2 linked regions of the Nitratidesulfovibrio vulgaris str. Hildenborough genome follow. The protein of the gene in region 1 interacts with the protein of each later gene in a pairwise test. Links are inferred from orthologs where the notes say so. Each region holds a gene or a part of one and is shown in the gene's direction. Other genes may lie near its edges.

Region 1 (6,965 bases):
CCAGGCCCGTGAACGACGATGCCGCCGTCACGCGCCACATCATCGAGACGTCCCTGCGCCACTGGCCCCACGGGCCGCGCGTGTACCCGGTGGGAGCAGCCACCGTGGGCCTCAAGGGTACGGAACTCGCACCCATGGCCGAACTCGCCGCCGCGGGCTGCGCCGCCTTCTCCAACGACGGTGCACCGGTGCCCGACACCGAGATGTTCCGCCGTGCCGTGGAGTACGCCGCCGACCTCGGCCGCGTGGTCATCGACCACTGCGAAGACCCCTATCTGGCCAAGGGCGCGCACATGAACGAAGGGGCCACCAGCGGGCGCGTGGGCGTCAAGGGCCAGCCCGACGTGGGCGAGGCGCTGCACGTGGCGCGCGACATCCTGCTGGCCGACTATCTCGGGCTGCCCATCCACCTTGCGCACATCTCGTGCCGCCGTTCGGTGGAACTCATCGCGTGGGCCAAGGTGCGGGGCGTGCCCGTCACAGCCGAGACCTGCCCCCACTATCTCATTCTCGACGACACCGCGCTGGAGAATTACGACACCAACGCCAAGGTCAACCCGCCCCTGCGCACCCCCGACGACGTGGCGGCCCTGCGTGAGGCCGTCAAAAGCGGTGTCATCGACATGTTCGTCACCGACCACGCACCGCACGCGGCGCATGAGAAGGAGACCCCGCTGGACGAGGCCCCCAACGGCATCTCCGGTCTCGACACCGCCGTGGCCCTGACGTGGGGGCTGGTGCGCGAAGGGCTGCTCACCGAGGGCGACCTCGTGCGATTGTGGAACCGCGAACCCGCCCGCGTGTTCGGACTGCCCCGCAACGGCTTCGAACCGGGCGACCCCGCGGACTTCTTCCTCTTCGACCCCGACGAGGCGTGGGTGGTGTCGCGTGAGACCATGCACTCGAAGAGTTGCAACACGCCCTTCCTCGGCCATACGCTCACCGGCAGGGTCAAGGCCCACTGGATGGGCGGCAGGCGCATCGCCTGACGTGGAAAGGACGCCCGACGACAACCGACGCCGACGGGCAACGACGGGCAACGACGGGCACAGGCTGGCACGGGCCGGGAATCCCTCGCCCCGACAGACAGAGGGAACAGTCCCGAGGTGAAGCACCTGCAAGGCGCAGGTGACGGTACGGGCGTGGCAGGACGGGTTGCGTCCCCCTGCCGCCCTTGACATTTCGCCCCGCACTTGTGATGCAGACCCGTAGCGGAATATCCCGATGCGGCGCGCCGTGCGCGCCGCTCACCTGTTTTGCACAGCCGCCCTGCCAGCCGGGGCTTCATAAAGATCAGGAGGAACGGATGACGCAGCCTTTCAAGGACGCCATCTCCATTTGCAAGACCATCCTGCGTAACGGTTACGACGCCTACGTCGTCAACATGCGCCTTCAGTCCGAGCTCATGGCCGAAGACAAGCGCATGGAGATCGACCTCGCCTGCGAATGCGACTTCGATGAGATCGCCCGTCTCTTCCCCAACGCGACACGTTCCGACGAGGAAGGCGTGCTGGCGATGCTCGAGGAAGGCGGCGTCGCCCACCGCTTCTACCTCACCGACACCGAAGAGTCGTCGTACCCCGACCGCACGCTCATGCGCATCACCCCGCACATGGTCGCGAGGTTGCAGGCACTGGGCAAGGCCCATTCGAGCCTCACACTGCCGTATGGTGCGGCCGCACCGCACGACAGCGACGACTTCGAGAGCTTCGACAAGGGCATCATCCGCCTGCGCGGCCTGCCCGACGAGACCCTGCGCCGCAACTACCTGCTTGCCGTGCGTGCCATACGCTACGCCGCCAACCTCGACATGGAAATCGACCCCGTGACGTGGATAGCCATCGTGCGCAGTGCGGGCCGCGTGCTCGACTACGTGCCGGTGTCCGACATCGTGGCCGAATGGCAGATGGTCGAGGCCGAGACCATGTGGAAGTTCGTACGCCTGCTCTTCGACGCGCAGCTGCTGCACGGTCTGCTGCCCGAAGTGGCGGCCCTCGCCCGTGTGCGCCAGAGTCGCAACGACAGCGGCGACACCGAGACGGTGCTCGACCACACCATCGAATGCATGCGCCACTACCCCGAAGAGGGGTTCCACCACGACTGGTACGGAACGCTGGCCATGCTCTTCCACGATGTGGGCAAGCTCTTCACCGCCGACTTCCACGACGGGCAGTGGACCTTCTACCAGCATCACCGCGTGGGGGCCAAGGTCACCCGCCGCCTGCTGCACCGCCTGCACCTGCCCGCGCAGGAGGTCGACCTCATCTGCCATCTCGTGCGGCATCACATGCGATTCCACTTCATGCTCACCGACAAGGGCATCCGCCGCTTCGCCGCGCTGGATGAGTACCCGCGTCTCATGGAGATGGCACGTGCGGACATCAAGGCTCGTGACGGCAGCTACACCTACTTCAACCACAACCAGAAGTACCTCGAACGCGCCGCCACACCGGAACAGATGCTCGAACCGCTGCTCAACGGCAACGAAATCATGCAGCACACCGGTCTGCATCCCGGCCCGCAGGTGGGCCTTATCCGCGATGCCCTGCTCAACGCGCAGGTCACCGGGGCCGTGGCCGACGTCAACGACGCCGTGGCCTTCATCAAGGAATACAAGCGCCAGTACTTCAGCTAGGGCTGCCGTAGCGGCGGCAGCGCACACATATGCCCTGCCTTGCCGCGCCGGATTCGAACCTGATGCAGTCCTGACGGCCTGAAGCCCTTGCAGACGAAGCGTTCCGGGCCGGGAGGAGAACCTCCCGGCCCGGTCTTCCTTCACCGGGCGCGTCACTCCCCGCCGGTCGTACCGCGCATGAGGGGCTTCCCCTTCGGCGCGTTATCCCGTATTGCCACGCCACACGGTTTCCGTTCATTCGGTCTCTTCCCCGCACCTTCACCGGACTCGACGACCTTGCGCACCCTCCCGCCTGTTCACGGCGACATCAGGGAAGCGCACCCGATGGACGGCACAGGCCTTCTGTCCCGCGCCGGCAGGCGTACGATGAACGACCGCATGCCATCGCCACGACAGCCATGACTGCTGGCGATTCCCCTTTTCGCAGCACGCGCCAAGCGCGTCACACCACAAGCCCACAAGGGCAGAGGAACATGACAGACATCCTCAACCTCACCTATGAAGAGCTTGAAGCCTTCATGACCGCTGAACTGGGCGAACCCCGGTTCCGTGCGCGTCAGGTATGGCAATGGCTGTGGCAGAAATGCGCCCGCAGCTTCGACGAGATGACCAACGTCTCCAAGGCGACCCGCGCCCGGCTGGCCGAAAAGGCCGTCATCACGTGGCCCGAGGTCGAGACCGTGCAGAAGAGTGCCGACGGCACGACCAAGTTCCTTCTGCGCCTCGCCGACGGTGCGCTGGTCGAGACGGTTCTCATCCCCAGCGCCTCACGCGAGGGCACGCTCCGCATCACCCAGTGCCTTTCGTGTCAGGTGGGTTGCGCCATGGGCTGCACCTTCTGCAGCACGGGCACCATGGGGTTCGAGCGCAACATGACCATGGGCGAGATACTGGGGCAGGTGCTCGTCGCACGCGCCCATCTCGGCGACTCGCGCCCCGACCACCCCATCCTGCGCAACCTCGTCTTCATGGGCATGGGCGAACCCCTGCTCAACCTCAACGAGGTCATGCGCTCGCTGCGCACACTCAACGACGAATTCGGCCTGTCGTTCTCGCCACGCCGCATCACCGTCTCCACCTGCGGCATCGAGAAGGGACTGCGTGAACTCGGCGAAAGCGGTCTCGCCTTCCTTGCCGTCTCGCTGCACGCGCCCAATCAGGAAATCCGCAAGCGCATCATGCCCAAGGCCGCGCACTGGCATCTCGACGACCTCATCACCGCGCTGGAGAGTTACCCCCTCAAGACGCGCGAACGTGTGACCTTCGAGTACCTTCTGCTGGGCGGGGTGAACGACGGCATCGAACATGCCCGTGAACTGGTGCGCCTCGTCTCCCGGACCAAGGGCAAGCTCAACCTCATCGTCTACAACCCCGCCGAGGGCGACCCCTACGACGCCCCCACGCCGGAACGCATTCTCGCCTTCGAGCAGTACCTGTGGTCGAAGAACATCACCGCCATCATCCGCAAGAGCAAGGGGCAGGACATCAAGGCCGCCTGCGGGCAGCTCAAGGCCTCCGAGTTGCAGCGCGGCACGGCATCCGCCGGGGCCGATGCCCCCGAGGCCTAGCCCCGCGGCAGTGCGGGCAGGGAACGACGCCCGACCATGCGCTGCCCTGACGTTCGACCGGGAATGCCCCAAGGTCGGCAGACGCTCCCGCGGGTTGCCTGCCGCTCATCATCGAGGGATGCCCGAGGGGCGGAACCTGCCGTTGCTGAAGCCTTGGGCAGCAGGATGACGGCGACCGCACACCGACTTTGCCATGGCATCAATGCCTACTACGCCAAGGGGCCGCGCATGATGCGCGGCCCCTTGGCGTAGATGTGCGTGACCGGCCACGCAGAACCCGCTTCGCGCAGGCGCTACAGGGCGCTCCTGAAGATGCGCTCCACCCGTTCCGGGGCAAGGCCGAGCGGACGGGGGTACTCCAGCGCGGCACGGACGAGACCGGGGATGGCGTCCTCGCCCACGCCCCATGCGGCCAGACGGCGCGGGGCACCCCAGCGGTCGAAGGTGGCGCGCATGGCACGGATGCCCTCCACAGCGCCTTCCACGCCCCACACGTTCCGTGCGAGGCGCTCGAACATCGGAGTGTGCTCCGATGCGACCTCCTCCATCCAGCAGGGGAAGAGCACCGCCAGCGCAGGGCCGTGGGGCACCTGCGGGAAATGCCCGCTCACCGCATGTTCGAGGGCATGCGAGACCCACGAACCGCCGCCAAGCCCCACCCCGGTCAGCCCGCACAGGCCAAGGCCCGCAGCCCACGCCAGCGACGCCCGCGCCGCATAGTCACCGGGTATGCGGCGCAACACCTCCACCGACCGGATGATGGAACGGAGAAGCGCCTCGTTCTGCGCCAGCACCGTCTCTTCCATGAAATACGTCCCACCGGGGATATCGAGGGCCTTCGCATCCACGCAGGGGGTTCCCGCCACCGCGAATTCCAGCACGTGCGTCATGGCGTCCACGGCGCAGCCCACCGCCAGCGCGAGGGGTACGTCACGCTGATAGACCGGGTCGAGGAACGCCGCCACCGGCGTGGGGCCACGCAGCGACCATTTGCGCTGCTGCGCCATGTTGGTGATGACGGCCGTGCCGTTCATCTCCGCCCCCGTCCCTGACAGGGTGGGCACGGTGAACACCGGCACCGCCGCGGTCGCCGTGGTGCGACGGGTGAAGTGGTCCCACGGGTCTCCGTCATGCAGGGCGCATACACCCGCAGCCTTGGCGGTATCCATGACGCTGCCGCCGCCCACGGCGACGAAGCCCCCGGCCCCCGCATCACGCAACGCCTGTACGGCACGCAATACGCCGTCGAGGTCGGGGTTGGGACGCACCCCCTCGCACGGTGTCCATGCTACGCCCGCCGCCTCCAGAGAGGTCACCGCATCGCCGAATGCGCCGCAACGACGGGCAGCACCGCCCCCCGCGACGACGACAACGGCCGAAAGTCCCGCGGCGCGAACACGTGCCCCGAGAGACGCGACCACGCCCCGACCGAAACGTACTTCCGTTGGGTTATGATAGACGAAATCCTTCATGATGCCTCCATGTCCTCGCGAACGACAATGCTATGCAGCCCCGTACCGGGGAAACCGGCAAGGCAGCACACGCCGCCTCACGCAGGGTGTGCGCCGTCCTCGCCGCCCGTACGCCGGGAAGCGAGACTTCGCCCCTCGCGATGGCAACCCCGTTGCCCGGTCGCATGGGCTGCGACCTTCATGACTCTCCCGCGTGACGCGGGGGGAAAGACACCTCCCGTACGCCACAACAGCCTCGTCATCAATGCCGGGGCTGCCGCAGGCGGACACTGCGCAGGTCAACGGCAGAGCACTTCGGGCAGTTCCTCCCATGCCGTGGTGTAGCGCGGCGAACGGTACTTCTGGCTCATATGCCACGCGGCACCGGGGTCGCCTTCCGCACCGTGGCGGATACTCCCGCGCCCGTGCCGTAGGTTGACGGCATCCAGCGCGGCCATGAGTCGTTCGCGTCGCGCCTTGTGCTCGTGCGAACCGTCGAGGAGGTCGAGAAGGCTCCCCTGCCGCCCCGCAGCCGGTTCGAGTCCGAACAGCGTGACCCCCGCCTTGGCGTAGAGATAGCCCTCACGGAAGATGCGCTCCAGCCCCGTGAGGGCGTGTCGTATGCACAGGCCCGTGTCCGCCGTGGGGCAAGGCAGGGTGATGGTCGTCGTCTCGTCGTAACGTGGTCGTTCGGTGTGCCGCGGCGTGCGGATATGCACCTCGATGCACGACGCCACAAGCCCTTCGGCGCGCGCCTTGGCCACCGCCCGTGCGGTGAACGTGGCGACCGCCTCCCGCAGGGGCTCCAAGGTGCGCACCATCTGACCGAACGAACGGGATGAGCGGATGGAACGACGCGGCACGGGCAGGTCGTCATCCGTGAGGCACGGCATTCCCCGCAACTCCTGCTGCGTGCGCCAGCCCGTGACGGTCATGCGCTGCCGCACCCACAGGGGGTCTGCGTCGCGCAGCGCCCGCGCGGTGAGAATGCCACGCCCCCGCAGCATCTCCGCACTCCGGCGCCCCACGCCCCACACATCGCCCACATCCACGCTGGCGAGTACCCTGTCCATGTCCACCGTCTCCGGGGTCAGGTCGAAGACATTCCCATACGCGGAGTCCTGCTTGGAAAGCCTGTTGGCAAGCTTGGCGAGGGTCCGCGTGGGGCCGACGCCCACCGACACGGGAATGCCCACCCATTGCGCCACGCGCTGCCGCAGGGTGCGCCCCACAGCTACGGGGTCGGCGGCAAGTGCCGCAGGCAACGGGATGAACGCCTCGTCGATGGAATAGACCTCGACCCGGGGCACC
Region 2 (6,986 bases), 390 kb from region 1 along the record:
GCAAACTACCTGAAGAAAAAAAGCACGCAGCCTGTCCTTGCCCGTAGCGCCGGGTGCGTGTTCCGCAATCCCGCCCCCGGTGTCTCTGCCGGACGCCTCATAGACCAAGCGGGACTTCGTGGCAAACGCATCGGCGGTATGGCGTTTTCAGAAGTCCATGCCAATTTTCTCGTGAATGAAGGTGCAGGCAGAAGTGATGAGGCCTTTGAACTGCTTCAACTGGCACAAGAGATTGTCAAACGACGTCATGGGATGGATTTGACGCTGGAGGTCAAGATTCTCTCATGGCTGTAGCACTTTCACGAGGCAAGAAGAAGTCGCGCAACAGCTATTCGAGAAGCTGGAGCAAGAGCGAGAAGAAAAGCAGTCTCCCTACAAAAGGGATCGGCAGTTTTTTTCGCTGGGTGAGCGGACTGGTCATCGTCGGGTCGTTGCTTGTGCTCATGAGTGTGGCAGTTCTGTATGCCTATAGATTCATGACGACGCATGAGTACTTTGCCATAAGAGATGTTGAAATCTCGGGCAATCTGATGTTAAGCAAAGACGAAATACTCGCCACGGCGGGACTCGTTGAAGGGGCGAACAGCATCGCACTCAACATCGCCGATGTGGAAGACCGCCTCGCAAGCTCGCCATGGATAGCGGAAGTGTCGGTAAAACGCTTGCTTCCCGATAGATTTGCGATAAGAGTGACGGAACGGGAACCAGCCTTCTGGGTATTGCGCGATGGCACGTTGTACTATGCCGACGTGCACGGCAACATCCTCGCCCCGGTGGGGCCGGGCAGGTTCACCTCTCTTCCGACGCTGGAGGTCGGGCCGGGTGGCGAGGACCTTCTCGCCCGGATGCCCGAAGTGATCGCCGCGTTCAAGGGGGCACGTCTGCCCGTCGACATCTCACTGGTGTCATGGGTCAGGCTCAGTGCCGGTAGAGGGGTGGAACTCTACCTCGACAACCCCGGTCTGCGCATCAGCGTGGCCCCCGAGAACCTTGGTGGCAATCTCGACAGACTCTGTCAGGTGCTCGCCGACCTCGGAAGACGCGGCGAACTGCGCGAAGTAGGCGAAGTGCGGGCGGCGGACGGCAACGTCTGGGTGCTCAAAGACCCCGAATCCCGCTAGGGCAGGCTTTCGTAGAGCAAGGAGAGAGTAATGGCCAAAACGGACCTCATCGTCGGTCTGGATATCGGCACCACGAAAATATGCGCCGTCGTCGGCGAGGCTACGGCGGATGGCGTCGATATCGTCGGCATCGGCACGAGTCCTTCCACCGGCCTGCGCAAGGGCGTCGTCGTCAACATCGAGCAGACCGTGCAGTCCATCAAGAAGGCCCTCGAAGAGGCCGAACTGATGGCCGGTTGCGAAATCCGCTCGGTGTATGCGGGCATCGCCGGAAGCCACATCAAGGGCTTCAACAGCCACGGGGTCATCGCCGTCAAGGGCGGCGAGGTCGGCCCCAAGGACATCGAGCGCGCTCTCGACGCCGCCAAGGCCGTCGCCATCCCGCTCGACCGTGAAGTCATCCACATCCTCCCGCAGGAGTATGTCGTGGATGACCAGCGCGGTATCGCCGACCCTCTGGGTATGGCGGGTGTGCGCCTCGAAGTGAAGGTGCACATCGTCACCGGTGCGGTCACATCGGCTCAGAACATCGTCCGTTCCTGCCACAGGAGCGGGCTCGACGTATCGGATATCGTGCTTGAGGCGCTGGCCTCGTCGAAGGCGGTGCTCACCGAGGAGGAGAGGGAGATTGGCGTCGCTCTCGTCGACCTCGGGGGGGGCACCACCGACATCGCCGTGTTTGCCAACGATTCCATCAAGCACACAGGGGTGCTCGCCCTCGGGGGGCAGAACCTCACCAACGACATCGCCTTCGGTCTGCGCACGCCCATGATCTCCGCCGAGAAGATCAAGGTGAAGTATGGCTGCGCCATGGCCGAGATGGTGCGTAACGACGAGCTCATCGAGGTGCCCAGTGTGGGTGGCCGCGAACCGCGTCGTCTCTCCCGTCAGGTGCTCGCCGAGATATGCGAGCCCCGCATGGAGGAGATTCTCTCGCTCGTCGATCAGGAACTCGTGCGATCCGGTTTCAAGAACCAGATCGGCTCGGGTGTGGTGCTCACCGGTGGCACGGCGCTCATCGAGGGCTGTCAGGAACTCGGCGAGCAGATTTTCAACATGCCCACCCGCATCGGCTACCCCCGGAACGTGGGTGGACTCAAGGACGTGGTGAACAGCCCGAAGTTCGCCACGGCCGTCGGCCTTCTGCGCTACGGCGCCGAGAAGGAAGGCCTGGAGCTCAAGTTCCGCATCCGCGACGGCAACGTGTTCAACCGCGTGCTGTCGAGAATGCGGAAGTGGTTCTCCGACATATCGTAAACCGTGGGTCTATCAGAAGGAACCGCTTTGGGGCTTTAAGGAGAGGCGTATGGAATTCATGGATATCGACATCGAGAACTCCGCCAAGATCAAGGTCATAGGCGTAGGTGGCGGCGGCGGCAACGCCGTGCAGAACATGATCACCTCCACGCTCAAGGGCGTGACCTTCATCTGCGCGAACACCGACGTGCAGGCCCTTGGCCGTTCTTCGGCGGAACTCAAGATACAGCTTGGCGAAAAACTCACCAAGGGCCTCGGCGCCGGTGCCAATCCGCAAATAGGTCGTGACGCTGCCGTCGAGAGCATGAACGCGATCAAGGATTGCATCGGTGAAGCCGACATGGTGTTCGTCACCGCAGGCATGGGTGGCGGCACCGGTACCGGTGCAGCCCCTGTCATCGCGCAGGCCGCCCGCGAGATGGGCGCGCTCACCGTGGGTGTGGTGACCAAGCCCTTCTTCTTCGAAGGCCGCAAGCGCCTTGAAGCCGCGGAACAGGGCATTGCCGACTTCCGCGAGCATGTGGACAGCCTCATCACCATCCCCAACGACAGGCTGCTTTCGCTGGCCCCCAAGAAGGCCACCTTCGTGGAAATGCTCAAGAAGGCTGACGAAGTGCTCTACTTCGCCGTCAAGGGCATCTCCGACCTCATCATGGTGCCCGGCCTCATCAACCTCGACTTCGCCGACGTGAAGGCCGTCATGGGCGAGTCGGGTCTTGCCATGATGGGCGCAGGCATCGCCCGTGGCGAGTCGCGTGCCCGCGAGGCCGCCATGAAGGCCATCACCAGCCCGCTGCTTGAAGACGTCTCCATCGACGGTGCACGTGGTGTGCTCATGAACATCACCTGCGGTCCCGACCTCACCATCGACGAAGTCAGCGAAGCCGCAGGCATCATTCAGGAAGCCGCACACGATGAGGCGCGCATCTTCTTCGGTACGGTCTTCGACGAGTCGGCTGGCGATGAGATGCGCATCACCGTCATCGCCACCGGCATCGAAGCCTGTGGTTCGGCCACCGTCACACCCAACGCACAGAACGGCAACATCGCCCAGTTCCGTCGTCCTTCGCAGCAGCAGGCGGCACCCGCCGCACAGCGCCCTGCACCGCAGGCCCGTGTCGAGTCCGGCCCCGTAGCCGAATTCGGGCGTCAGCAGCCGCAGCAGGCCCCGCAGCAGCCGCAGCAGGCTCCCCAGCAGGCACAGCAGGTCGCGCCGGGGCGCGGGTTGTCCAACTTCTCTGATGAAGACAGGAACATCCCCGCATACCTGCGCAAACAGACCCGCAATCCTTCCGGCATCAGCCGTTCCAATGGAGGGCACGTGCCGGGGGAGGATGATTTCATTTTCGACGAGGACGAGTTCGAACTGCCCACGTTCATTCGCAAGCAGGCCGACTAGTCCCCGTTGCGGGGCACCATACAGGGGGTAGACGGGCTGTTTGCGGCCCGGTGGTGCACCATTCGCGACAGATAGACCCCGCGTCCGGGATCAACGGAATGACGCCTCTCCGTCCTGGACCGGTTTACGGGAAGGCCACCCTTGCGGGTGGCCTTTTCTCGTTTCTTTTGCTCCACGTAGCATCTGCTGCTCGTACGTTGTGCCGGGTTCATCATTGTTACACGCCTGATGCATTTCGATCGCGAAACGCACACGAGGCTACGGGACATGATGGTCATCGAACCAGCCATGCTAGGTCTACAGCATGAATGGCGCCGGGGGGTGCTCGTCGTTAAAAAGGCGTCATCGTGCCCCGCCGTTTTCGTGCATATGAAGACTCGGGTGGCGCATTTGCGTTTATGCCGTACGGGTTACAGAAGATCGCCTTGTTTCCTCGTGCTCTCGCATCAACCACAATCCATTTCGAGCCACTGGTCATTTCCGCAGGAATGCCTAGAATACGGCAACGGCATCACGCCGTAACATCAGCCATTCAGGAGGTTCGACATGTTCCGTCCTCTGATTATTCTCGGTGCGCTGCTGCTGTCGGTGGCGGCATGTGCTCCTTTGCAGCGTGGCGCATCTGGAGACGCCCTCGTTTCAGGCGCGAAGCCCCCGCTTGCCATAACGGTACCTGCCATGACGCCTGTGGTGTCGGGCGTGGCAACCCCCCAACTCTACACTGAACTGGGCTTCAAAGCCCCCCGCCTCTACTACAGGCTTTATGCACCCGCAGCCGGAGCCTCGACAGGACAGGCTGTCACCATCATCGGAGAAGTGCCGGAAGGCTGGCAGTGGAGTCTTGACCTCTCCGCATCACTCCGTGATGTGGACAAGGGGACGGTGCAGTTTGGAGGGCGCGATTTCGAAGCATCCACCCATGTGGTGGATGTGACGGACGATGCCTTTGCAGCGTTTGCGCTCAAGAACGGCACGGGGCCGAAGAAGTGGCTGGCCCGTCGTTTCACACGGCTTGAAGAATTCCGGAAGGTCAAGATCGTGCTTGAATACCGCGAACCGTTGCCGGAGTCGTTTGCAGGGGGCTTGCCCACCTTTGGCGGGGACGAACGACTTGTCGCCTTTGCGAAGCGGGCACAGTCCGTCTTCGATGTCGCTTTCGGGGGGGCGGTGTCCGACGTGGCTGCGCCGGTCGTCGCCGCTGACGTGTCCCAGCGAGGGTTCACGGGACTTGCAGGCCGCATGGAACCCGATACGCGCTATCTCTTCACCGACGAAAAGTAAGCCCACAAGGCTGACATGATGCAAGAAAGAGCCGGGGCATGCCCCGGCTCCTGTCGTTTTCCAGTCTCTGCAGTCACGCTTCAACGCCCTTGCAGCCGTCGTACGTGCAAGCGTGAGCACAGCCCTTGCGTCCTTGGCAGCCCTTGGCCAGACAACCAGGCGGAGAGTGCGGCGAGAGCAGACACGGCGCGATAGCTGGAAGGGCTGGCAGGGCGGAAGAGCGTACTGTGTCGTGCTACTTGCCTTCGACCTTATCGAGGACGCGGGCGGGCTTCAGCAGTCTGTATTCACCCTTCTTGATGGGATAGGTGTCGTCCTTCCAGATGCCTTCAAGCTGATAGACCTGCCAGTCAACATCAGGCGGAAGTTTGCCCGCCTTCAGAAGGTGGGCGATGTCGTCGCGGGCCTCTCCGGCAGTGCAATAGACAGGCGCACCACCGTAGCTGCCGTCGTCTTCGAGGAAGGTCGCGGGAAGTCCGGCGGGAACCTCTTCGGCGGGGATGCGGCCCGGACGGATGATGTTGGCGCCCATGGCCAGCTTGAAGTCGTATGAGGCATCGCCGATGGTATAGATGCCGGGACAGTCGCCCGAAGCCGCGCGGCTACCGGAACCTCCGGTGACGCAGCCTGCCAGCAGGGCTGCAAGACCCAGCGCGCATATGGTGGCGTGCAGGAAACGTGTGTGCATGTTGCGCTCCTTGTTGCCGCAGGTCGAGCCTACGACATGCGCTTTACATAGCACACCGTGCGTCCTTCCGCCACCGTCTGTGAGGGCTCGGCCAACGGTGCCAGTCTTACGTGCACATTGCCGATGCGGTTGCCAAGCAGCCGCACTTCGGCCTCGGCCATGAGGTCGGCAAGGGGGGCGGGACGAAAGTAGTCGACCCCGATGTTGATGGTGGCGATGCGGTCGTCAGGGCCGAAGTGGGTCCATAGCGCGGCGTTGCCGCAACTGTCGGCCAGCGAGGCGATGATGCCGCCATGCAATGCCCCGCGGGCGGCGTTGCCGGTGAAGCCCGCCTGAAAGGGGATGACCAGCCGGGCATGACCGGGGTGGAGTGCCAGTACTTTCAGTCCGAGATGCCGGTGCCACGGAATGCTCTCGATGAAAGCTTCAAGGTCGGGGTGTACCGGCATCTCTTCTTCGCCAGCCGCCGTGCCTCCGGGGGCTACGGCATGCAGGGTGTCATCGGTGGCGGCACCGGTACCGTGGCGTTCATCGTGTGCAGGGCATGTCTTTACGTCGTCCATGATGACTCCGAAGGCAAAAGGGCCGCCCTGAGGCGGCCCGGTGGGTGCATTTTGCGTACTGCGGCCAGACAGGCTTAACGGCGTCCTGCCGCCATGGCCTGCAACCGTGAGACCCGTTCCTCGATGGGCGGGTGGGTGCTGAAGAGCGAGCTTATTCCGCCCCCGGTGAGAGGGCTGACGATGAACATGCTCTCGGTAGCCATGTTGGCGGACTGCATGGGAATGCGCTTGCTCCATGCGTCGAGTTTCTGCAGGGCGTTGGCGAGATAGAGCGGGTTGCCCGCATACTGCGCGCCTGCGTCGTCGGCGAGGTATTCGCGCGAACGCGAGATGGCGAACTGGATGAGCGACGCCGCGATGGGTGCGACGATGGCAAGCAGGATGGCCACAAGCGGGTTGGTGCCGCCCTCTTCGTCGTCGGAGCGCCCGAAGCCGAAGATGGCTGCCCACTGCATCATGTTGGCGATGGATACGATGGCGGATGCCATGACGCTGGCGACGGTCTGGATGAGGATGTCGCGGTTGGCGATGTGGCCTATTTCGTGGGCCAGAACCCCCTTCAGCTCTTCAGGCGAGAGAATGCGCATGATGCCCTGCGTGACGGCTACGACGCCGTGTGCCGGGTCGCGCCCGGTGGCGAAGGCGTTGGGAGCCTCTTCGGGGATGATGCACACGCG

Evidence for each region. Proteins that work in one complex are often made in the same cells at the same time.
Region 2: the proteins of rlmN (region 1) and ftsZ interact in binary tests that used the Escherichia coli proteins (3 or more experiments, as listed by UniProt). The link is inferred for Nitratidesulfovibrio vulgaris str. Hildenborough from one-to-one orthologs.

The regions. Positions count from the first base shown.
Region 1 is NC_002937.3:3,001,626-3,008,590, forward strand. What follows is about bases 2,277-5,155. They hold rlmN (23S rRNA (adenine(2503)-C(2))-methyltransferase RlmN), read left to right. Parts: upstream 2,277-3,108; coding sequence 3,109-4,203; downstream 4,204-5,155. Other genes in these bases: DVU_RS13610 (HD domain-containing protein), read left to right, coding at 2,277-2,635; DVU_RS13620 (iron-containing alcohol dehydrogenase), read right to left, coding at 4,497-5,155. In the rest of the region: DVU_RS13605 (dihydroorotase), read left to right, coding at 1-989; more of DVU_RS13610, read left to right, coding at 1,307-2,276; more of DVU_RS13620, read right to left, coding at 5,156-5,675; DVU_RS13625 (Y-family DNA polymerase), read right to left, coding at 5,954-6,965.
Region 2 is NC_002937.3:2,606,688-2,613,673, reverse strand. What follows is about bases 1,703-4,602. They hold ftsZ (cell division protein FtsZ), read left to right. Parts: upstream 1,703-2,427; coding sequence 2,428-3,777; downstream 3,778-4,602. Other genes in these bases: DVU_RS11680 (DUF4851 domain-containing protein), read left to right, coding at 4,324-4,602; ftsA (cell division protein FtsA), read left to right, coding at 1,703-2,378. Outside these bases: murB (UDP-N-acetylmuramate dehydrogenase), read left to right, coding at 1-294; DVU_RS11695 (cell division protein FtsQ/DivIB), read left to right, coding at 285-1,121; more of ftsA, read left to right, coding at 1,152-1,702; more of DVU_RS11680, read left to right, coding at 4,603-5,058; DVU_RS11675 (lipoprotein), read right to left, coding at 5,294-5,746; DVU_RS11670 (PaaI family thioesterase), read right to left, coding at 5,776-6,309; DVU_RS11665 (zinc metalloprotease HtpX), read right to left, coding at 6,384-6,986. UniProt on the Escherichia coli protein: Essential cell division protein that forms a contractile ring structure (Z ring) at the future cell division site. The regulation of the ring assembly controls the timing and the location of cell division.